DNA from 4 places in the Saccharospirillum sp. genome. Region 3 is predicted to be linked to each of the others. Evidence: predicted binding sites of a transcription regulator. Region 3 holds the regulator's gene; each other region holds the start of a gene.

Region 1 (5,502 bases), on a different contig from region 3:
CCCAGGTCGAGGCATTGACCAACAGCGAATCCGACTTGCCCATGTGATGTTTCCAGTCCGCCACCGACAGTTTGTCGCGGATCAGATCGTCGGCTGTTTCCGGGTCCGGCACGCGCATCAACGCTTCAGCCAGACACATCAGGATCACACCTTCTTCGTTGTCCAGACTGTATTGTTGCAACAACTTATCGACAGCATGGGTGACATCACCCTGGCTACGTACCCGTTCTACAATGCGCCGCGCGGTGGCTTCAATCGCTTTGGTACTGTCTGCACCCGGCTCGGCGATCTCTACCAGTTGCGCCATGTACTCGTCTTCATCGACGGCGTACTGATCTACGATGAACTGGAACCACTGCTGCGGTGCCAGATCCCGGTATTCCCCTGCTACTACCCGAGCGGCGTCAAACTGAGTCATCACCATCCTGCCTGAACCATCTATTGGAGTTATTCAGACACAGTAGCCGAGTCAGGCTGGTCAGCGATTGTCAAAAACGGGGCTTTTTTTGTTAAATAATCCGTAAATGAGGGAATGACGCAGGACAATAAAAGACGTGGGACATGAAAAGACGCGAAACACTAAGGGACGCAAAACATTAAAAGACGCGACACATATAAGACGTCCAACCCGCTAAACACCGAGGCTCCGGCGTCTTTTCGTGTTTCGCGTCTTTCCATGTCCTACGTCAGTTAACGTTACTCTTACGGACCTGCCCCGGGGAATGGCCGGTGCGGTTTTTTACGGCGTGAGTGAGTGCACTCTGGTTGCTGAAGCCGGTTTCCAGGGCGATGTCGGCAATGGAATGGGATGAACAGCGCAATAGCCAGATCGCCTGGTCGAGACGCATTTTCATGACGTACTGATAGGGTGTCATCCCGGTAACCTGGCGAAACCGCAAGTGAAACTGGCTGATGCTCATATGACACAGGTTGGCCATGTCGGTTACCGACACCTTGTCTTGCAACCGCTGGCGGATCATCTGGTCGATTCTCGACAAATCGAATCGACCCAGCGATTCCTGGCCCGGCACAGCGCGGCCAGTCAGGCGTTGATAGAGGCTATGCAGAAGCAATGCACTGACATGTTGCTGCATATGCGGGTCGTGGCCGAACTGATCGATCTCCCGGGCCATGGCGGTCAGCAGGCTGGCGAACTGGGCATCCAGTTGGAAGTAATGGGGCTTGTCGAACAGGCGGCACAGCATTTCATGGTCGATGCTGCTATCGATAGATGCATCCGCTGAAAAATCCAGCACCACCATGCGGTTATCACCCAGGCCCTGAAAGGCATGGTCGCTCTGGGTGGGAACCAGGCAGCCATTGCCGAGGCACAGCTGATCGCCGCCCTCGCCTTCGAGTTCAAAGGCCGCATTACCCTCAAATCCGAGCACGACCTGATGGTGACTGTGGTGGTGTCGGTCACCCGTTTGAGGCATTTGCTCCAAACGACTCAATCCTCCTAACCACATAGCACACTCCCATAGGTGTTGAACAGATACCGGCGATAAACCGGCATCAACGTTAGCCTCATACCATACGCCCTGCCACCAGACTCGCCAAGCGATCAGATCTATTTAGGCAAGCCGTTAGGTAATCCACCCCTGCCAGCCTGCCCCAACAAAGTGCGAAAACACGCCCCAAAGGCGGCAATTGCACCGAGATACGGCGTTATTGGCCAACAAGACGCCGTAAAGCGCTGATTTTAAAGGCACAGCCCTTGCAATAACAAGCAAACACCCTGTACCAGCCCAATAAGTAGGATCCCACCTTGCGCGTATGAACATTCTTGTTATTGACCAGCAACTCGAACGCGCCCAAATTCTGGAGACCGCGCTCACGGCACTCGGCTACGCCGTAGTGATTCGCTCGCCGGACGAGCATCGCATCTATCAGTTGGTCGAATCTTTTCAACCCGACGTGGTGATCGTTGACGCCCAGTCTCCCGACCGGGACATGCTTGAAGATGTAGCACTCACGTCCGACCGGACCCCGCGACCGATCATTTTCTTTGCCGAAGACGATGATGACACCGTTATTCGCGATGCCATCGCTGCCGGGGTCAGCGCCTACATTGTCGATGGCCTTCAGGCCAGTCGGGTCAACACCATTATCAAGGTTGCCATCTCCCGGTTTGAGGCGTTTCAGGCCCTGCGCGGCGAGCTGCGCAAAACCCGCGACGAGTTGGCCGAACGCAAGGTCATTGACCGGGCCAAGGGCTTGCTGATGAAGCACCGCCAGTGCGACGAGGCCGCCGCCTTTGGTGCCATGCGCAAAATGGCGATGAACAAAAACGTGTGCCTGGTCGACATCGCCCAGGACGTACTGATGCTGTTTGATGAGTAACCCAACACCGCACCACCAAGATTCCTATTCAGCCGATCCGACCGCTGGTGATGGTTCTGCGCCTGATCGGGTGTGCCCTGCCTGCAACACAGACGCAGCTGGGGCCGGCCTTGAAAGCCGTAATAGAGGAGCGTCATCGGTTAGACCAGCCCAGGCTGGTGTTTGGTACGGTGTTTCCCATGTCGATGCACACCGTGGGAAAATGTTTTCAAAAAGATGACACCGGTACTCGACAGTGAAAATTCAACCGATTCAGAGACTTAGAAAGCTGCTGTAAAAAATGCCTCCCACCGGCTGATTTTTTCTTTTAAAACCCTCTTTTCAGCCCCTGCTGTCCTCTGTATTATGCGCGACCCGCTGACCACTGAGCCTTTGGCAAACGGTTGTCAAAGCGCTGACGGGAGACCTGTATGAGTAAAGCAGCGTCGGCACCGGAGCCTAACCGGCACAATCCGGTTGCCAAGTTCAATCCGCATCGTGGCGAGGCTTTTAACGATCGTAAAAAGTCGGCCAAACGCGGATACCACAAGCACCGCCCAGACTGGGCATAACATCAACCCACTTTATCCAAAGCGATACCGGGAGCCCCATCATGATCCGTTTCACAGTCGATACCGTTCGTGTTCTCATTCACGTCAGCCCGCGCGGCGTGTTTGAGGACCTGTCTGACTGGGATCAGGAGGTCGTAGGCTCATATTCAGTGGATGTGTCCGCCAAGCTGGACAAGGAAAGCTGGGCCGACGCGGCACTCGATGCCTTTCACGGCTCTATTGCGGTAGATGATGAAGACGCCCTCGATTTTCTGGTTGAAGACAGCCAGGGCAGTTTGTTGATCGGCTCTCAGGGTCATCTGCATGCGTCTCTGATGGACGAAGCAGAACTGGTTTAAATCACTCCGAGCAAGCACGGCGCACCTCTAAAGAGTGCGCCGGATTTACCCCTGCCTCACGTTCGATTAGTGGCCATGGTCCGCGTCGGCTACCGGTGATGCCTCTGCGGGGTCGGCGTAAATCCGTCCATGGAGCCTAGACCGCAGCATCCATGCTGCGGACTCCCCCGCACAGGCATCACCGGCACCCACCGCTTGCATTGTGCAAACCCCTAAAACTTAAATTAAAAACCAAGCCTAATCACTCATTGTGCTCCACGCGCATTACCAAACTACTAAACTTTTTCCTACTTATAGCCTTCTTAATTTAGTCCCAAGATCTGGACCTAATTGTGCCGCAATGGTGCGACTGCTGAGTTAACAGTCCACAAATAGCGCATAAAACCCTTTGCTATCGACATAATCCCCTCCCGCACGACAAGTCCACAACCCGCAATATAGAGCCTTCTCTCTGCCATTTTTTAACCTTGGCACGTTAATCGCTACAACTAAATTACAGTAATCGTCTTTGCACCGGACATAACCGACGAGCACAGGACGACTACCCCCCAGATTACTTGGCAACGGTGCCCTGTTCGCAAACTGCGGACTCGGCGCCGTTTTTTTTGCACGCCATTCAGCCACGCCGACTCAGGCAGACTGAGAGCATTGGGAAACTCTATGGAGACACTAACCATGACCTTCGCCGACCTTTCAATACCGCTACGCCAATCCATCACCCGGGCACTGGCGGGTATTATTCTGTGTTCAACACTGGGCGTTGCCCAGGCTGATCTTGGCTGGCCGGAAAAAGAAGCCCTGACCATTGGCTTTATCAAATTGACCGATATGGCCCCGCTGGCCATTGCTTATGAGAAAGGGTATTTCGAAGACGAGAGGCTGTATGTCACGCTCGAAGCCCAGGCCAACTGGAAAGTATTGCTCGACGGCGTTATTACCGGTGAACTGGATGGCGCTCACATGCTGGCGGGGCAGCCGTTGGCGGCAACACTGGGCTATGGCACCCAGGCGAACATCATTACCCCTTTTTCGATGGATCTTAACGGCAACGGCATCACTGTCTCCAACGATGTGTGGGCGAGTATGAAAGAACACATCCCGCACGAAGACGGTAAGCCAGTTCACCCAATCAGCGCAGAAGCCTTGCAACCGGTGGTAAATGAATACCGGAACCGTGGCGAGGCCTTCAAGATGGGCATGGTGTTCCCGGTCTCGACCCACAACTATGAAATTCGCTACTGGCTTGCTGCCGGTGGGCTTCATCCTGGTTATTACGATCCCGCCGGTGGTGACACCTCCGGTCTGGTCGACGCCGACGTACAGCTCAGCGTAACACCACCACCGCAAATGCCTTCAACACTGGAAGCGGGCACGATCAAGGGATACAGCGTTGGTGAACCCTGGAACCAGCAAGCCGTGTTCAAAGGCATTGGTGTGCCGGTTATTACCGATTATGAGATTTGGAAAAACAATCCGGAAAAGGTTTTTGGCATCACCGAAGAATTTGCCGAGGAATACCCAAACACGACGGTGCGTATGGTGCGTGCATTAATCCGCGCCGCCTACTGGCTGGACGAAGACAACAACGCTAACCGTGAAGAAGCCGTTCGAATTCTGTCTCAGCCCAAGTACGTCGGTGCGGATGAAGAAGTCATTGCCAACTCCATGACCGGCACCTTTGAATACGAACGGGGCGATGTTCGCTCCGTGCCCGACTTCAATGTCTTTTTCCGCTTCAACGCTACCTACCCCTACTATTCCGATGCCATCTGGTACCTGACCCAAATGCGTCGCTGGGGTCAGATTGAAGAAGAAAAAACCGATGACTGGTATTTAGACATGGCCGCCCGGGTGTATCGCCCCGATCTGTATCAGACAGCCGCCGCTAGCCTGATTGAAGAAGGGCTATTCAGTGCCGATCAGTTCCCCGCCTTTGCCAGCGAAACCGGCTTCAAACCGGAGCAAGAGGAATTCATCGACGGTATTCCCTACAACGGCCGCGAGCCCAATGCCTACCTGAGCCGTTTTCCGATTGGCCTGCAAGGTAGCAACGAGTAATCGTCCGGGGTGCGGTGTCATCCGCACTGGACCAACGCACCCCACTAACAGGACAGGAGACCGACATGACAGCACAGACCTTCACTCACCCCTGGCGCAAACTCAAGCTTACACTGAGCACCCGCCTGGCCGATTTCAACCCGGTGCAGTGGCTGACATCACTGCTGTTGCCCGCGATCGGCATCGCGATTTTTCTGATGCTGTGGCACCTT
Region 2 (5,502 bases), on a different contig from region 3:
GGTGCGTAGACGCCAACGTTAGTGAAGCCTGCGTCTTGCAGATGCATAGCGTGCAGTTTGCTCATGACGCCCTTGTCGCAATACAGCAGATATTGTTGGTCCTGATCCAGCCCGGCGAACTTGCGGTTCAGGCTGTAGAAGGGAATCTGCATGACGGGCGTGTCCATCTCTGGCAGCGGCGCATCGTCCGCTTCGGCTGGGTGGCGAACATCAATGACCACCGCCTGGTCTGCCGTAGACACCGTATTGATGCCCATCGACAGGTCATCCTGTGAATTCCAGGTCAGGGTTTCAATGCTTTCGCGGCGCGCACTGGTGATTGCCGCATCAAGGACAGTCCAGTCAAAATCGGCCTCGGCCGCGTGAACGTCGGCTCGTTTGCACGCCGCATTGGGTTTGCGTGAAATGACGCCGCAGAATTCCGGCATTTTCTCAGCATAGGTGGCTGTGCCAATGGCGCGAGCCTGATCGATAATGTCTGGCTTGCCGGTCACGATAAGGGGGCGCAGCACTAGTAAATCGGTTACTTCATCAATGTGGCTCAGGTTCGGCAATGTTTGGCTCGATACCTGGGCTAATGCCTCGCCGGTTACTACCGCAGGAATACCCAGATCCGTCGCAATCTTTTCCGCCGCACGCATCATCATGCGCTTGAGCACCACACCCATATAACGGTCTGGCACCTGAGTCAGAATTGCCTCGACCATTGCCTCAAACGGCACCGTCACAAACAACACCCGGTGCGAACTGCCGTATTTTTTCCAGAGGTAATAGCTGACTTCTTTCACGCCGTTTTCGTGCGCCGAACCACCCAGATTAAAGAACAGGAAGTGGCTTTTTACGCCGCGCCGAATCATCTGGTGAGCCGCTACCGTCGAGTCAAACCCACCGGACACCAGCGTCATCACCTCATCCTGAGTACCCAGGGGGTAGCCACCCAGGCCTGGCCGCTGTTGTTGCACCACAAACAGGCGGTCATGTTTGATTTCGAGCTTAACCACCACATCCGGATCTTTCAGCCGGACCCCCGCTGCCGCTGTGCGTTGGTTCAGCCCACCGCCAACATAGCGCTCCAGTTCCACCGAAGTGAAGGTGTGATTACCATTGCGCTTTACCCGCACACAAAAGGTTTTGCCCGCCAGCGCCTCACCCCAGACAGACTCGGTATCGGCCAATATCTGATCAACATCGCCCAGTTCAAATTGCAGTACCGAACTGACCTGAGCAATTCCTGGAATACACTCAAGCGCAGTCGCGACAGCCTGATTAACGTCATCTGTCGTTGTATCCGGCGTGCGCACAATGATGCTGTCCCAGTCATTACGTATCACCACCTCCGGGCAAATACGACGCAACACGTTGCGCATGTTCTGCGCCAGACTTTTGACCATCAGCTTGCGCACGGGCCGTGTTTTAATGGTGATTTCAGGGAACAACTTGGTTACAAACTTCATAACTGATCAAATATTACGCAGCGGGAAAGGGCGCGGGATTATACCCGTCTACCCCGTCTTTTTCACGCCAGGGTTACAAACCTTTGCGGACACCTCTCAGATGGGCGAAATGCCCGCCTCGCCCTGTTTTCCGGCACGACCGAACTCTTACGCACCAAATCAGTGCCCTACCACAGTGCAAGACCCCTAAAAACGCACCGCATTGGTGCGAACGAAACGACTAAAACGGTAAGCAAGCTGCCGGAAGCCCCCATTCCTTCACCTCCTTTAGGGCTGGCACAGGCCTTGCTAAACCAGTGCACACAGTTAGTGCTCAGATTCCAACGGCTTTCCAGCCTGGCCTAACAGGTGCCCTGGCATCAACCAGGTGGTTAGCCGGTGAAAACAGCAGCCAATTATGCGATGCTGCTGCCATCGCCTGAACTTGTCACACTGAATCAAAGCTCACCGGCCATCGGCCGTTTAACTTGGAGACTTATCATGTCAGAACATACGATGAAACTGATTGCAGAATGCGAAGCACGCTGGGTAGATATGCGCTTTACAGACAGCAAAGGTAAAGAGCAGCACGTTACCATTCCCGTTTCGGAAATTGATGATACCTTTTTCACTGAAGGTAAGATGTTCGACGGCTCTTCTATTTCTGGCTGGAAAGGCATCAACGAATCCGACATGATTCTGTTGCCTGACGACTCTGCCTCCATGATCGACCCGTTCTTTGAAGACCCGACCGTTATCGTTCGTTGTGACATCGTCGAACCATCAACCGGCGAAGGCTACAACCGCGACCCGCGTTCTGTTGCCAAGCGTGCAGAAGCCTATCTGGCCTCAACTGGCCTGGGCGACACAGCCCTGTTTGGTCCTGAGCCGGAATTCTTCGTTTTCGACGACGTAAAATGGGGCTCTGACATTTCCGGTTCTTTCTACAAGATCGATTCCGAAGAAGCAGCCTGGTCTTCCGAGCGTGTTTTCGAAGACGGTAACCTGGGTCACCGCCCGAAAGTCAAAGGCGGCTATTTCCCGGTACCTCCGGTCGACAGCCTGCACGACCTGCGTGCCGCCATGTGCGACGCCATGGAATCCATGGGTCTGGAAATTGAAGTACACCACCACGAAGTGGGCACGGCCGGTCAGTGTGAAATCGGTGTTGGCGCCAACACGCTGACCAAGAAAGCCGACGAAGTTCAGGTACTGAAGTACTGCGTGCATAACGTAGCCCATGCCTATGGCAAAACCGCTACCTTCATGCCCAAGCCTCTGGTCGGCGACAACGGCAGCGGCATGCACGTTCACATGTCATTCTCCAAAGACGGCGTGAACCAGTTTGCCGGTGACGAATATGCAGGCATGAGCGAAATGGCCCTGTTCTACATTGGCGGCATCATCAAGCACGCCCGTGCTTTGAACGCGTTCGCCAACGCCTCTACCAACTCGTACAAGCGTCTGGTTCCTGGCTTTGAAGCACCGGTTATGCTGGCCTATTCCGCCCGCAACCGTTCTGCCTCGATCCGTATTCCGTACGTGACTTCGCCGAAAGCCAAGCGTGTCGAAGTGCGTTTCGGTGACCCGACAGCGAACCCGTACCTGATGTTCTCTGCCTTCCTGATGGCTGGCCTCGACGGCATCAAGAACAAGATCCACCCTGGCGATTCTGCCGACAAGGATCTGTACGACCTGCCGCCGGAAGAGCAGAACGACTACCCAACAGTGTGCAGCAGCCTGACTCAGGCGTTGGACGCGCTGGATCAGGATCGCGACTTCCTCAAAGCCGGTGGTGTGTTCGACGACGACATGATCGATGCGTACATCAAGCTGAAGCGTGAAGACGTAGTAACGCTGGACATGACGACTCATCCGGTCGAATTCGACATGTACTACTCTGTCTAACGGCTTGTCTGTCTAGTAACTTGCAGACCAGTTAGCAGGTCGAAAAGCAAGAGAGTCAAAAAAGCCGACCCGGGGGTCGGCTTTTTTATTTTAACTCAGTGGATGTTCCGCCAACCAATGCCGCGCGATTGACTCGCGAGTCGTGATCCACACCTTGTCGTGCGCCAGTACATGATCAACGAAACGCTTCAAAGCCGCCAGGCGGCCCGGACGACCGACCAGACGACAATGCAAACCAATGCTCAGCATCTTGGGCACGGTTTCGCCTTCTTCGTACAACACATCAAAGGCGTCGCGCAGATAGCTGAAGAACTGATCACCACTGTTAAAACCCTGTGGCGTCGCAAAACGCATGTCGTTGGTATCCAATGTATAGGGCACCATTAACAGCGGACGGCTGTAGTTCAAATCATAATAGGGCAGATCATCGGCGTAGCTATCGGCGCAGTAGAGAATGTCGTCGCGCTCGGCGATCAGCTTCAGGGTATTGGGTGAGGTGCGGCCAAGGTACCAACCCGCTGGCGTTGAACCGGTCATCGCGCGGTGAATGTCCAGCGCCCGTTCAAGATGGTCACGCTCAACCGATTCGGGAACGTGCTGGTAATGAATCCAGCGGTATCCGTGGGAGGCTATTTCCCAATTGGCTTTAAGCATGGCCTCAACGGCATCAGGGTTACGCTGCATGGCCATCGCCACACCAAAAACGGTAACCGGTAGGTTGCGCTCGGTAAACAGACGATGCAATCGCCAGAAACCGGCCCGGCTGCCATACTCGTAGAGACTTTCCATACTCAGATGCCGGTCAGCGTAGGATTGTGCACCTACAATGTCCGACAGAAACCGCTCCGATTCGGAGTCACCGTGCAGAATGCACTGCTCCCCCCCTTCTTCGTAGTTAATCACAAACTGAACCGCCACCCGGGCATTACCGGGCCAGTTTGCCTTGGGCGGATGCGCACCATAACCGATCAGGTCTCTGGGGTAGGAAGGATCAAAGGTCGGGTGATTCACACACATCTCCTGAATTACTTGAGTCATACGCAACGAACAGGCAAATATTTAGGCACGAATCAGCCCGCTAAACAATTCATAACGCATGTCGCGAACGCTATAGTTACCATTGATCACTCAGAGCTGCCTGCCATGTTAACTGCAACAGGCTTCGGAGACCCCTCACCCCTGCTGGTAGTCTGTGCACCGCACCGGCCACCCAGTGTTGAGCTCGAATACTCCAAGTCCATTTCACCTTTATCAGGCGACGACCTACACCAGCTGATTCAAGCCGGAGGCAATCACTGGCGCAAGATTTTCAACCTCTACGCAAAATTACTGCATGGCCTGTTGCCACTGGAACCCGACTGGAAAAGCTGCCGCGAGCAACGCTTGCTGAGATCCGGCGCGGCATGTGCATTGGTTTTTGAGCAACTATGGACGCCCAAACCTGGGCAGCTTTGCCTGGTGATGGGTCAGACCTATGGGCGTTCCCTGGGCTGGCTGGCCAGTGATCAGGTGTTGCCCGCTGAACACCCCTTTGTTCAGCACCCGGAACAAACGGTCATCGTGACCCCTTATTTCGATTACCGGCAACTCTCGAACGCCCGCCTGGCTATACTGGTAAATCAGATCAGGAGCCATCATCCGCACTGGCTCGCGGCCTTCTCTGAACGAACGCACCAATATAGTGCAAACATCTGATACCCAACGGCAAAAACAGAGAAGACGCGAGTCACACCAAGGCGCCAGACAATTGAGCCTTTACCTTTCCTGACCAGTCGGTCATATTATGACCTTGAACTTGCTTTGAGTTTGGCCTTAATAATCACCCCATACTGTACAGGCCATGCTCAACACAGCAGCAACTGACATGACAACAAAGTGCAACCAGGCTGCTCCCCGGCAATGTACCGCACAGCGGTATCGGCCAGCCTGGCATCCGGGTTGTCTTTGAGAGGCGCTATGACCGACTTTCTATTAAATCGCCAGCCCGTGACTCTGGCCACAACCGACCCCGACCTCACGGTCCTGGACTATCTGCGTGAGCAGGCGCATCTGACTGGCACCAAAGAAGGCTGTGCCTCGGGTGACTGTGGCGCTTGCACCATCGTTGTTGGCGAACTGACTGATCAGGGCCTGCGTTATCGCAGCCTGAACAGCTGCATCA
Region 3 (5,502 bases):
AATCTGGTCGAAGTGTCGCTCCAGTCGGTCCAGTTTCTGACCGACATAGTCGTTCAGTGCTTCGGTAACTTCCACATGGTGACCACTGATATTGACTTGCATAGTCCGCTCCTCTTGCAGTGATGGATCTGCCGCATCCGGTGATCAGGATGTCAGCAGGGCAATATTATCCGGGTTCCCTTTGCCTCTTTCAGTCTAGCTCCTAAAGCAGAATTTGGCGCCTGTGCTGACCGCTTTCAACCTTGGGCCTTTTTAATCAATTGCTTTAAATCAGTCGTTTACGCTCATTTGACGGAGGAATCATCATGGCCTCACGATATTTGGCAATGGTACGGCGAGCCACCTGAATGCCCTTGTCACCGAGCAGTGTCGCAATTTTTGCATCGCTCAAAGGTTTGCGCGGATTCTCTGCAGCGACCAGTTTTTTGATGATGGCGCGAATAGCGGTACTTGAGGCTTCTCCGCCACTGTCGGTGCTGACGTGGCTGCTGAAAAAGTACTTGAGTTCAAAGATGCCTCGTGGCGTGTGCATGTACTTTTGCGTGGTCACCCGTGAAATGGTCGACTCGTGCATTTCAACGGCTTCTGCCACGTCGTGTAATACCAGGGGTTTCATGGCTTCTTCGCCATACTCCAGAAAACCGCGCTGATGTTCGACAATATTGGTGGCTACTTTCAACAGGGTTTCGTTCCGGCTCATCAGGCTTTTGATGAACCAGCGGGCTTCTTGCAGGTGGTCTTTCAGATAGGTGTTGTCGCTGCTTGAATCGGCCCGTTTGACCATGGATGCGTAGGAGACGTTGACTCTCAGTTTGGGCGCAATCTCGGGGTTCAATTCAACCAGCCAGCGATTATTCTTGATGTCTTTGCGAACGATGACATCGGGCACTACGTATTCTTCTTTACCGCTTTCGATCTGGTTACCAGGCCGGGGGTTGAGACTCTGAATCAGCGCAATGACGTCGCGCAGCTCTGGCTCTTTGAGTTTGGATTTACGCATCAGTTGGCTGTAATCGCGTGACGCGAGCAGATCCAGGTAGTTGTTGACGACGGTTAAGGCAGCCTCACGCCAGGGTGTGTCTTCACTCATCTGGTTTAACTGAATGGTCAGACAGTCAGCCAGGTCGCGGGCGCAGACGCCGGGCGGGTCGAAATGCTGAACACGGTGCAACACCGCCTCGACTTCGTCCATTTCCAGCGGGTCATCGAGGTTTGCCATATGCCCGGTCAGGCCCTCGAAAATATCGTCCAGGCTTGAAGACAGGTAACCCTCGGCATTGACGCTTTCGATCAGGCTCTCGGCTATTTGCCGGTCGCGATCGGTCATGGTGGTCAGATTGAGTTGCCAGTTGAGATGATCCCAAAGTGAATCGGTGGTGCCGTAGACGTTTTCAAAATTGAAATCGTCGTCGCCGGACGGCAGGCCATGACTGGTGGGAGCGTGGGTGTAAATGTCATCCCAGGAGCTGTCTACGGCCAGATCGTCCGGTATGTGTTCGGCGATTTCCAGCTCACGCTGATCACCCTCGTTAGAGTTTGCTGTGTTTTCCGCGTCGCTGGTGGCTTTCTGGTCAATTGACTGGCTGTTTTTTGAATCGGCCGCACCGCTTTCATCGATATCCTCGCGGACCTCGAGCATGGGGTTGCTTTCGAGTGCCTCCTGTATCTCCTGTTGCAGATCCAGAGTCGACAGTTGCAGCAGGCGAATGGCTTGTTGCAGCTGAGGCGTCATGGTCAGCTGTTGGCTCATTTTCAGTTGTAAGGAGGTCTTCATAGAGCGTTATATGTGCCTTTGGCCATGGTTATAAGCGGAATTGGTCGCCTAAATACACTTCACGAACGGTGGCGTTGTTCAAAACGTCCTCCGCTGTCCCTTCTGCAATGATGTGGCCATTACCCACGATGTAGGCTTTTTCGCAGATGTCGAGTGTCTCCCGGACGTTGTGATCGGTGATCAGAACGCCAATACCGCGATCTCTCAAGTGATGGATTATAGCTTTAATATCGCCGACGGAAATGGGGTCGACGCCGGCAAAGGGTTCGTCCAGCAGGACAACCGCCGGCTCCATGGCCAGGGCCCGGGCGATTTCGACACGTCGCCGTTCACCCCCCGACAATGCCATACCCTGGCTGTCACGAATATGGGTAATGTTAAATTCACCGAGCAAAGACTCCAGCTGTTGTTTCTGCTGGGCTCGGGACAGATCTTTGCGGGTTTGCAGAACGCCGAGAATATTGTCCTGTACCGTCAGTTTGCGAAAGACGGAGGCTTCCTGGGGCAGGTATCCGATGCCATGTCGGGCCCGGGCATGCATGGGCAGCCGGGTGACGCTTTTGTCACCGATCAGAACGTCGCCGTTGTCGGCTGGCACAAGACCGACAATCATATAGAAACAGGTGGTTTTACCCGCGCCGTTGGGGCCTAGCAAGCCTACGATCTGACCTTTTTCAACACTGAGGCTAACGTCGCGCACGACGGGCCGCTTTTTGTAGCTCTTTGCCAGGTTTCTTGCTTCCAGCAGGGCCATTCAGTCCATCGCTCCGGGTTGCAGCGTCCAGGTGGCCTGAGGTGCGTCTTTATTGTTGTTGGTACTGCGCTGGGATCGCACGTCCAGGGACTCATCGAGCAGGTTATAGCGAATGTAGTCGGCTTCGATGTCGCTACCTGACTGAGTCAGGTGGCCTTCGCCTTCGGTGATGATCAGGTCTTCTTCGGGTCTGTACTCAATGCGCTTGCCGCGTACTTCAATCAGGCCATCCTCTTCACTGGGCAGCTCCTGATAGCGCGCCGGTTCGCCTATGGCTTCCAGAAAGGTGATGTCGCCGGTTTCAGGATCGCGCCGTACATTGAGGGTATTGGCCCATACTTCGAGGGTTCCCTGTTTCAGATAGACGTTGCCAGTGAACGTCGCCTCACCGCGATTGCTTTTGAAGTTGCCTTCGTCGGCGGTAATGGTCATTGGTTGATCGCGATCTCCGGGCAGTGCCCAGGCTGTCTGGCAGACCAGACAGGTCAGCACCAGTACCATCGACCGTACAAAGGGGTAAGCAAGTGGCCAGGCTGTCTCAGTTCGCGTCATAGCGAATCGATACCTCTGATTTGAGCGTTATGTCGGAATCGTCCCCGGTCAGAATGGCGTCCATACCGACACCTCGGGCTTCCTGGCCAGGTTGTAGCAGTTTAACAGGCCTGGGCGTTGTGACGAAGCGGCCATTCTGCTCGACCCTCAACCAGTCCGTGTATAACTGCATGCCCCCGACGGCTTGTTGTTCGGTCACTTCAACATTCTGTTCAAAATTGACGCTGCCGTCGTTAAACAGGGTGGCGTGATCGGAGGTAATCTGCCAGGGCTGGTCCGGATTGGTCAGAATCGTCATCACCGGTGCTGTCATCAGGCTTTCGCCATTGTTTTCATAATAGGCGAGAGTTGTGGCCTGCGCCCGTAATTCGGGCTGGCCCCCGGCATCGAATCGGGTTTGGTCCGGGCGTTCAATATAAAGGTCCGGCGCATTTTCGGGCAGCTCCAGCCTTGCCTGGCCGGGCGACTGCTCCCGATCCGTTTGCCACCAGATCGCCAGGGCAATCAGCCCCAGGCTAGCGGCAACGATCAGGCTGCGACGCCGGCCAGCCATCAGGCAACCCCGGCACGAAGGATGTCGTGCAGGTGAATAACGCCAGCTGTTTTACCGGCGTTAACGATGACCAGTGAGGTGATTTTGCGCTCTTCCATTTCATACAACGCCTGGGCAGCTAACTGCTCTGGATGCATGGTATAGGCGCCACTGTGCATGACGGCGCGGATGGGCGTGGTCAGAATGTCGATACCCTGATCCAAGGTGCGGCGCAGGTCACCATCGGTAAATACGCCCAGCAAGTCCCCTTCGGCGCTGATGATGGTCGTCATACCCAGGCCTTTACGGGTCATTTCCAACAGCGCATCGCGTAACAGAGTGTCCGGCTCCACCACGGGGATTTCCGGGCCGGTATGCATGATGTCGCCAATTTTCAGCAACAATTTACGGCCCAGGCTACCTCCGGGGTGGGAAAACGCGAAGTCATCGGCGGTAAAGCCTCTGGCTTCGAGCAAGGCGATGGCCAGGGCATCGCCCATGACCAGAGCTGCTGTAGTGGAGGAAGTCGGTGCCAGATTGAGCGGGCAGGCTTCCTGCTCGACACCGCAGTATATATGCGCGTCGGCCGAACGGCCGAGGGTGCTGTTGGGGTTACCGGTCATACCGATCAGGCTGGCACCGAGCCGCTTGATTAAGGGAATCAGAGTGACTACTTCGGCTACTTCGCCGGAATTTGACAGCGCAATGACCACATCCTGTTCAGTAATCATACCCATGTCACCATGGCTCGCTTCGCCCGGATGAACAAAAAAAGCCGGTGTGCCAGTGCTGGCCAGGGTGGCCGCCAGTTTGTTGCCAATATGCCCTGATTTGCCCATGCCCGTGACCACTACCCGTCCCTTACAGGCCAGTACCCGCTCACAGGCTTGTTCAAAGGCGCTATCAAGATGTTCTGTCAGGCCCCGCAGGGCTTCGATCTCAAGGTCGAGTGTGCGACGTGCTGATGTTAGATAGTTAACGTGCGGTTTCATCTTATTTGGGCTGCCTGGTCAGGTCGGACACGGTTAGGTCACGGTCATCAAACCGATAGAATACCACATCAGTTGCCAGTCTAAAGTGGCGACGCCCGCCTGGTGCAGTGTTAATTTTTTCTTTATTTACACAGGGTTATGACTGATGGGGGGTCGATTCAGGCAGTATTCAGGCCTAAGCTGTAGGTTGGTAATATAAAGGACAAAAGGAGCCTTTTTATGAACATAGTTGGTGCGATACGCGGATTCATCTTGGTTGGTGTGGTTTTGGCAGCTAGCCAGGCACAAGCATTTACACCCAGCAAACCTGCCGGGCAGAGCGTTATGGACGGCGTTAATGCGGTGCTGGAAGTGGTTAAAAAGTACAACGAGGAAGGCGGCGGCGGGGATCGGCAGGCGTATCTGGCGGAGGTTGGAGGGGTTTTGGACCCTTTGATTGGTTATACCGTTATCGTCAGTCGAATTATGGGTAATGAATTGCTGGAATCGTCTACTCAGGCGCAGAAAGTCCGCTTTCTTCAAGTGTTCAAGCGAAGCATGATCAATACCTATGCGGGCGGGTTGTATAATTTTGGCTCATTCGAGGTTGAATTGCTGCCCGGTGAGAATGAAAGCGAAAATACGGTTCGCAATACTCGGGTGAATCTGAACGTGATCTCTCCGGACGGTCAGGAATACCCTATGGTCCAGAGCGTTTACTACAGTCGTGAAGCCGATGACTGGCGAATGCAAAATGTGATCGTAAACGGTGTAAACCTGGGCGTGACGTTCAAGACACAGTTTGATCAGATATACCGCGATACCGGTGGGGACCTGGACGCGACCATCGATGAATGGGAGCGCACCACAGCAGAAACCTTTAACGAGGATCAGTTTCAATAAACAAGGGCCGGCCATT
Region 4 (5,502 bases), on a different contig from region 3:
CCACCAGCGGCGTTGGCGTAGAAGGTTCAGCCGTGATGGCGACCAGGCCAGCCAGTGCGCCGTTCAGGGCCATGGTCAAGTCTGCTTTCTTGAACCAGATGCGGGCCAGAATCAGGGCTGCGATAGCACCGCCAGCGGCCGCGGCATTGGTGTTCATGAATACGATAGCAACGGCGTTGGCGCTTTCGGCGTCAGCGACTTTCAGCACTGAACCACCGTTAAAGCCGAACCAGCCCATCCACAGGATGAAGGTACCCAGGGTGGCCAGCGGCAGGTTGGAGCCCGGAATCGCGTTGACTTCACCGTTCTTGCCATACTTGCCTTTACGGGCACCCAGCAGCAGAACCCCAGCCAATGCAGCGGCCGCACCGGCCATGTGGACGATACCGGAGCCCGCGAAATCGGATAGGTTCAGTGAGTACATACCAAATACTGGCTGGCCACCCCAGGTCCAGGAACCTTCCATTGGGTAAATAACCCCGGTCATAACAACGGCGAACACCAGGAAAGCCCACAGCTTCATCCGCTCGGCAACGGCACCGGAGATGATCGACATGGCCGTGGCCACGAACACCACCTGGAAGAAGAAGTCGGAAGACGGTGAGTAGTAGCCATCGCCAATCTCAGTAATACCGGTCAGGAAGAAGCCACCGTCGTACATGATGGCGTAACCGCAAATCAGGTACATGGTGCAGGAAATGGCGTACAGCGCTACGTTCTTGGTCAGAATTTCAGTGGTGTTCTTGGCCCGGACCAAACCGGCTTCGAGCATCGAGAAGCCCGCCGCCATCCACATGACCAGAGCGCCACAGATCAAGAAGTAAAAGGTATCGAGTGCGTATTGTACTTGCGTCAATTCGTTCATTGTTCAGTCTCTCCCGTTAATCAACCCGGCCTAGATCGCGTCGTTGCCAGTTTCGCCGGTACGAATGCGAATCGCCTGTTCCAGCGGGGTCACAAAGATCTTGCCGTCACCGATTTTTCCGGTGTTGGCGGCCTTGGTAATTGATTCGATGGCACGATCGAGCAGTTCATCGGAAATACCGACCTCGACCTTTACCTTGGGCAGAAAATCCACCACGTACTCCGCACCGCGATAAAGTTCGGTGTGGCCTTTCTGACGACCGAAGCCTTTCACTTCAGTCACGGTAATGCCCTGAACGCCGATTTCAGAGAGCGCTTCGCGGACATCGTCCAACTTAAAAGGCTTGATAATGGCTGATACGAGTTTCATGTCGTTCACTCCTGTTGGTTCCACCGTTGCGCTGATCATCAGCACCGGCCCGAGGGCATTGGCCGCCACGATCAGTGCGGCGGCCGGTCACCCGAGTTACAATGTCCAATGCAACGGTTGGCTGCGATTGGTTTCATCCGTGAAGGTATATAGCGAAGCCCGTGCCAACTCGACTAACCGTTTAAAATCAAGCAGTTAGCTATTGAACTGCGTCACAAACTGCCTTTTGACGCACTAAAATGAAGCACTGCACAATAAGTGTGCGATGAGAAAGCACTCTGATGGAGCACTGATATGAAACTGCCCGAGGACCTACTCGATCAGATCAGCCGACAGGCGAGCGAACTGTTCAGCCAGGGCCAGCAAGCCCGGGGTGAACTGCGCCAGAACATGCGCAGCCTGGTGCAAGCCCAGCTGAGCAAACTGGATGTTGTCAGCCGTGAAGAGTTCGAGGCGCAACAGGCTGTCCTGCAACGAACACGCGAGCAACTGGCAGAACTTGAAAAACAACTGGCGGACCTGGAAAACCGGCTCAAGCCGTGACTGAATTGGAGTGGGATAACACCGGTCGGAAGCTGGAGTTGGGCTACGCGGGCTTGCTGATGGGCTATACCCACCAGCCCGACAACGTTGTGCACTGGGAAAGCAAGGTGTTACTGGGAGAGGGTGCAGATTTAACCCGGCAACCGAATGTCGATTTTGCGCATCAGGCTCAAACCGATGTGCTGATCATAATAAGCCGCTTCATTAATAAAAGCCCCATAGAGTGTCTCGGTGCCTTCATAGTTAATGGATTCCCCGTCGAAAGTCATAAACAGCGGATCACCGGGTTTAATTGGCTGATAATCGGCATCCTGCCGGTCGGGGTGAATCATCGCCGTCAGTTCGCCCCGCTCGTTCTCGGGCAGCTTCAGCTTGTCGACGTACTGAAACCCCGCCAGGCTCTCCGGCAAATCAGGCTCGTCACCGCGTCGCACCGCCGCCAGAAAATCCAGGCAGTGAAGGGTGGCCTGGCGGGTCTGGTCAAACACATCCCAGCGCAACATACCCTGGGGCACCGGCCCTACTTCGACCAGCAGCCCGTGATGCTTCGCCAGCGAGATCAGGAAGTTGTCGCTCATCCGGTCTTCCGGCTCGTAAAACAGCGTTACCTCCGGCATCTGCTGTTTAACGTAGAACGCCATACCAACCACCAGCGCATCATCAGACTTAATGACCAGGGTGGTACCCATGTTGGCCGTTGTGGTGTGCAGATCGATAATGAAATCGACCCGGGGGGCATCTTTGGGCCCAAGCAGGGTGTTCAGTGATTTGGCCCGGTTATGCTCGTAACCACAGAGGCTGTGGTCCGACAGGTCGTCCCAGTTGAACTGACGGTTCAGATCCTGATCCAGATACCGCCGGTTACACCCATTGGCCTTCGGGTTGGCCAGATGCAACTCGGTGACCAGCCCGTCACGGCAAATCTCTTCAGGATTATTGCGCCAGTGTTTGAGCAAATGCACCCCGGTAAGCTCGTTACCGTGGGTACCGCCGGTGATGGCAACGTGTTTGATCGGGGTTGTGGACATGGGTCACCTGTTGGCGTGGCTGTATTCTCACACCCAGTATGAGGGACTTGGAGAAAAAGCCAATCCCCCACCTCACTCAGCCTGCCAAAGGCGGCAGGTGAGATGGGTCAAAAACGGCATTGGTGGGGTGTTACTCAACGTAGGGTTCGGCTTTACCTTGGTGCCAAAAATCCGTGCCAGGCACCGGGTGTACCTATCTGGGGTCGGCGTGGACCCATCCATGGGGCCTAGACCGCAGCATCCATGCTGCGGACTTCCCCAGATAGTACACCCGGCACCTGGCACTCTGATTCCCGAGAACTCTACACCTAAAATTACTTAACCAGCCCAATCTGGCGCAACCGCTCCATCAGGTACTCGTCACTGGTAATCGGCGGGTAGCGTTTCGGGTTGTCTTCGGTTACACACTGCGGCAACGCATCAAGTGAAGTTCCCGGGTTCGGGTGTACGAAGAACGGGATCGAATAGCGCGATACCTTGCCGGCTTCACCTTTGGGGTTTACAACACGGTGCGTGGTCGACGGCAGTACATGATTGGTTAACCGCTGCAGCATATCGCCCACGTTGCAGATGATGGTGCCTTCAATCATCGAGATACCGACCCACTCACCACGCATGTTTTTAACTTCAAGCCCTTCCTGCTCGGAGCCGACCAACAAAGTGATCAGGTTGATGTCTTCATGAGCACCGGCACGTACATTGGGCAGGTTGGGGTCGGTAATCGGAGGATAATGCAACGGCCGCAGAATGCTGTTGCCGTAGTTCACTTTCTCATCAAAGTAATGCCGGTCTTCGCCAATAAACAGAGCAAACGCCTGCAACAACTCCTGCGACAGGGCATCCAGTTCATAGTAAAGCCGCAGCATGGCGTCTTTGAACTCGGGCACTTCTTCCGGCCAGACATTCGGCGTCAGGTCTTTGTGCGGCGGTTCGCCGTCGATCTCGCGACCCACATGCCAGAATTCTTTCAGGTCGACGTGTTCGGCGTTTTTGGCAATCTCGGTACCAAAGGGGGTGTAACCCCGGGTGCCACCGTTGTTCTTGAAATAGGTTTTCTTGGTCGCATCGGGCAAGGCAAATACATTTTCGGCCGCGCGCAGGGCGTTAATCGCAACCGAGGCATCAATGCCATGGCCGGTGATACCGGCAAAGCCCCAGGCCTGATAGGCCGCGCCCATTTCCTGAACAAAGCCTTCCGGGTCGGTTTTAAAACGGCGTAGATCGAGCGTAGGAATGGTGTTCATATCGGCAGTCTCTCGTTCAGGCAATGCCTGATAATACGGTTATCCTCCGCTGCGAACGCAATGCCGCTGCGGGGGATGGTCTCAGCGAGATCCCGAATCAATCTCGGGTGAGGCGGTTGTCCGCCTTCTTATCTCAGGTGTGTGACTGTTCGAACCCGGGTTCACCCGGCCCGATCAGGCACGTTCTTTCACGTAAGGTTTACCAATGGCCTTGGGTGCAACGGCACGGCCAATAAAGCCGCCCAGAAGCACGACAGTCAGAATATACGGCAGCGCTTCTACCAACTGCACCGGCACTTCAAAGCCCAGGATAATGGCACCCTGGCTGCGGTCCGCAATGGCTTGCAACGCCCCAAACAACAGGCAGGCCAGCATGGTAGTTTTCGGCCGCCACTTGCCAAAAATCAGCGCTGCCAGTGCCATATAACCCTTACCGGCACTCATGTTCGGCGAGAACTGAGCGGTCAGTGCGACCGACAGGTAAACACCGGCAAACCCGGCCAGCAAACCACAGACCAGCAATGCCAGATAGCGTACCTGAGTCACAGAAATACCGGCAGTGTCGACCGCCTGGGGGTTCTCACCGGTGGCACGTAAACGCAACCCGAAACGGGTACGGAACAGAACAAACCAGCACAGAGGCACCGCCAAAAAGGCCAGGTACACCAGTATGTAGTGACCACTGAGCAGTTCTGAATAAATACCCCCGATAATCGGCACATCCGCCAATGCATCGGCGAATGGCAGCACAATCGGCTCGAACCGGGCGTTTAATTCTTCGGCACGGCTGACCAGGTTGGGGGTATTCCCGCCCTGGCTGAACCAGTAGTTGCCCACGGCGGCCGTCAGGCCAGCAGCCAGAATGTTAATCGCCAAACCGGACACCACATGGTCACCGTTGTGTGTGACCGTCGCGAAGGCGTGCAACTGGGCGAACACCACGGAAGCCATCATGCCGGCCAGCAGCCCCATCCAGGGAGATCCGGTGTAGTAGGCAGCAGAGGCACCGGCGAAGGCACTGATCAGAATTTTGCCCTCAAGGGCAATGTTCACAATGCCCGACCGTTCGGAAAACATCCCCGCCAGTGCTGCGAAAATCAGCGGCGTGGCGTTACGCAGGGTGGCGTCAAGAATCAGAATAATGTTGTCGAATGCTTCCATGATCAGGCCTCCGCCGCGAGTTCTTCAGAGGTCTTTCTGCGATGACTCGACAATCGCAAATAGAGCCGTTCAATCGGATGCTTCATCATGTTCTGCAGTGCGCCCGAGAACAGGATAACCAGCCCTTGCAACACCACCACGATGCGTGCGTCCACCGAATATTCAAACTGCAGCTCACTGCCACCCTGGGTTAGAAACCCGAACAGCAGGCTGGCCAGTACAATACCAAAAGGATGGTTGCGGCCCATCAGCGCCACGGCAATGCCAGTAAAGCCCATCTGATTGACCAGAT

Evidence for each region. Region 3 encodes sigma-54, which starts transcription at its own class of promoters, with help from an activator protein. Its sites were predicted from a motif close to TGGCACNNNNNTTGCTNT; they were not measured.
Region 1: WEB54_RS02695 (ANTAR domain-containing response regulator) is a predicted target of sigma-54. The motif match lies at 1,707-1,724, and genes of this name have one in related genera.
Region 2: glnA (glutamate--ammonia ligase) is a predicted target of sigma-54. The motif match lies at 1,729-1,746, and genes of this name have one in related genera.
Region 4: glnK (P-II family nitrogen regulator) is a predicted target of sigma-54. The motif match lies at 1,384-1,401, and genes of this name have one in related genera.

What each region holds. Positions count from the first base shown of each region.
Region 1 is NZ_JBBECH010000020.1:66,749-72,250, forward strand. It holds gene putA (bifunctional proline dehydrogenase/L-glutamate gamma-semialdehyde dehydrogenase PutA) at 1-418, opposite strand, end outside; gene WEB54_RS02690 (helix-turn-helix domain-containing protein) at 687-1,469, opposite strand; gene WEB54_RS02695 (ANTAR domain-containing response regulator) at 1,777-2,343, shown strand; gene WEB54_RS02700 (hypothetical protein) at 2,754-2,894, shown strand; gene WEB54_RS02705 (hypothetical protein) at 2,936-3,232, shown strand; gene WEB54_RS02710 (CmpA/NrtA family ABC transporter substrate-binding protein) at 3,893-5,290, shown strand; gene WEB54_RS02715 (ABC transporter permease) at 5,356-5,502, shown strand, end outside.
Region 2 is NZ_JBBECH010000060.1:76,945-82,446, forward strand. It holds gene thiI (tRNA uracil 4-sulfurtransferase ThiI) at 1-1,454, opposite strand, end outside; gene glnA (glutamate--ammonia ligase) at 1,935-3,341, shown strand; gene puuE (allantoinase PuuE) at 3,432-4,352, opposite strand; gene WEB54_RS11450 (hypothetical protein) at 4,485-5,036, shown strand; gene xdhA (xanthine dehydrogenase small subunit) at 5,298-5,502, shown strand, end outside.
Region 3 is NZ_JBBECH010000088.1:40,923-46,424, forward strand. It holds gene raiA (ribosome-associated translation inhibitor RaiA) at 1-102, opposite strand, end outside; gene WEB54_RS16395 (RNA polymerase factor sigma-54) at 266-1,774, opposite strand; gene lptB (LPS export ABC transporter ATP-binding protein) at 1,803-2,528, opposite strand; gene lptA (lipopolysaccharide transport periplasmic protein LptA) at 2,529-3,080, opposite strand; gene lptC (LPS export ABC transporter periplasmic protein LptC) at 3,067-3,633, opposite strand; gene WEB54_RS16415 (KpsF/GutQ family sugar-phosphate isomerase) at 3,633-4,604, opposite strand; gene WEB54_RS16420 (phospholipid-binding protein MlaC) at 4,824-5,486, shown strand.
Region 4 is NZ_JBBECH010000025.1:25,098-30,599, forward strand. It holds gene WEB54_RS03480 (ammonium transporter) at 1-865, opposite strand, end outside; gene glnK (P-II family nitrogen regulator) at 896-1,234, opposite strand; gene WEB54_RS03490 (accessory factor UbiK family protein) at 1,529-1,777, shown strand; gene WEB54_RS03495 (aspartoacylase) at 1,909-2,805, opposite strand; gene WEB54_RS03500 (isopenicillin N synthase family dioxygenase) at 3,120-4,049, opposite strand; gene WEB54_RS03505 (ABC transporter permease) at 4,224-5,210, opposite strand; gene WEB54_RS03510 (ABC transporter permease) at 5,213-5,502, opposite strand, start outside.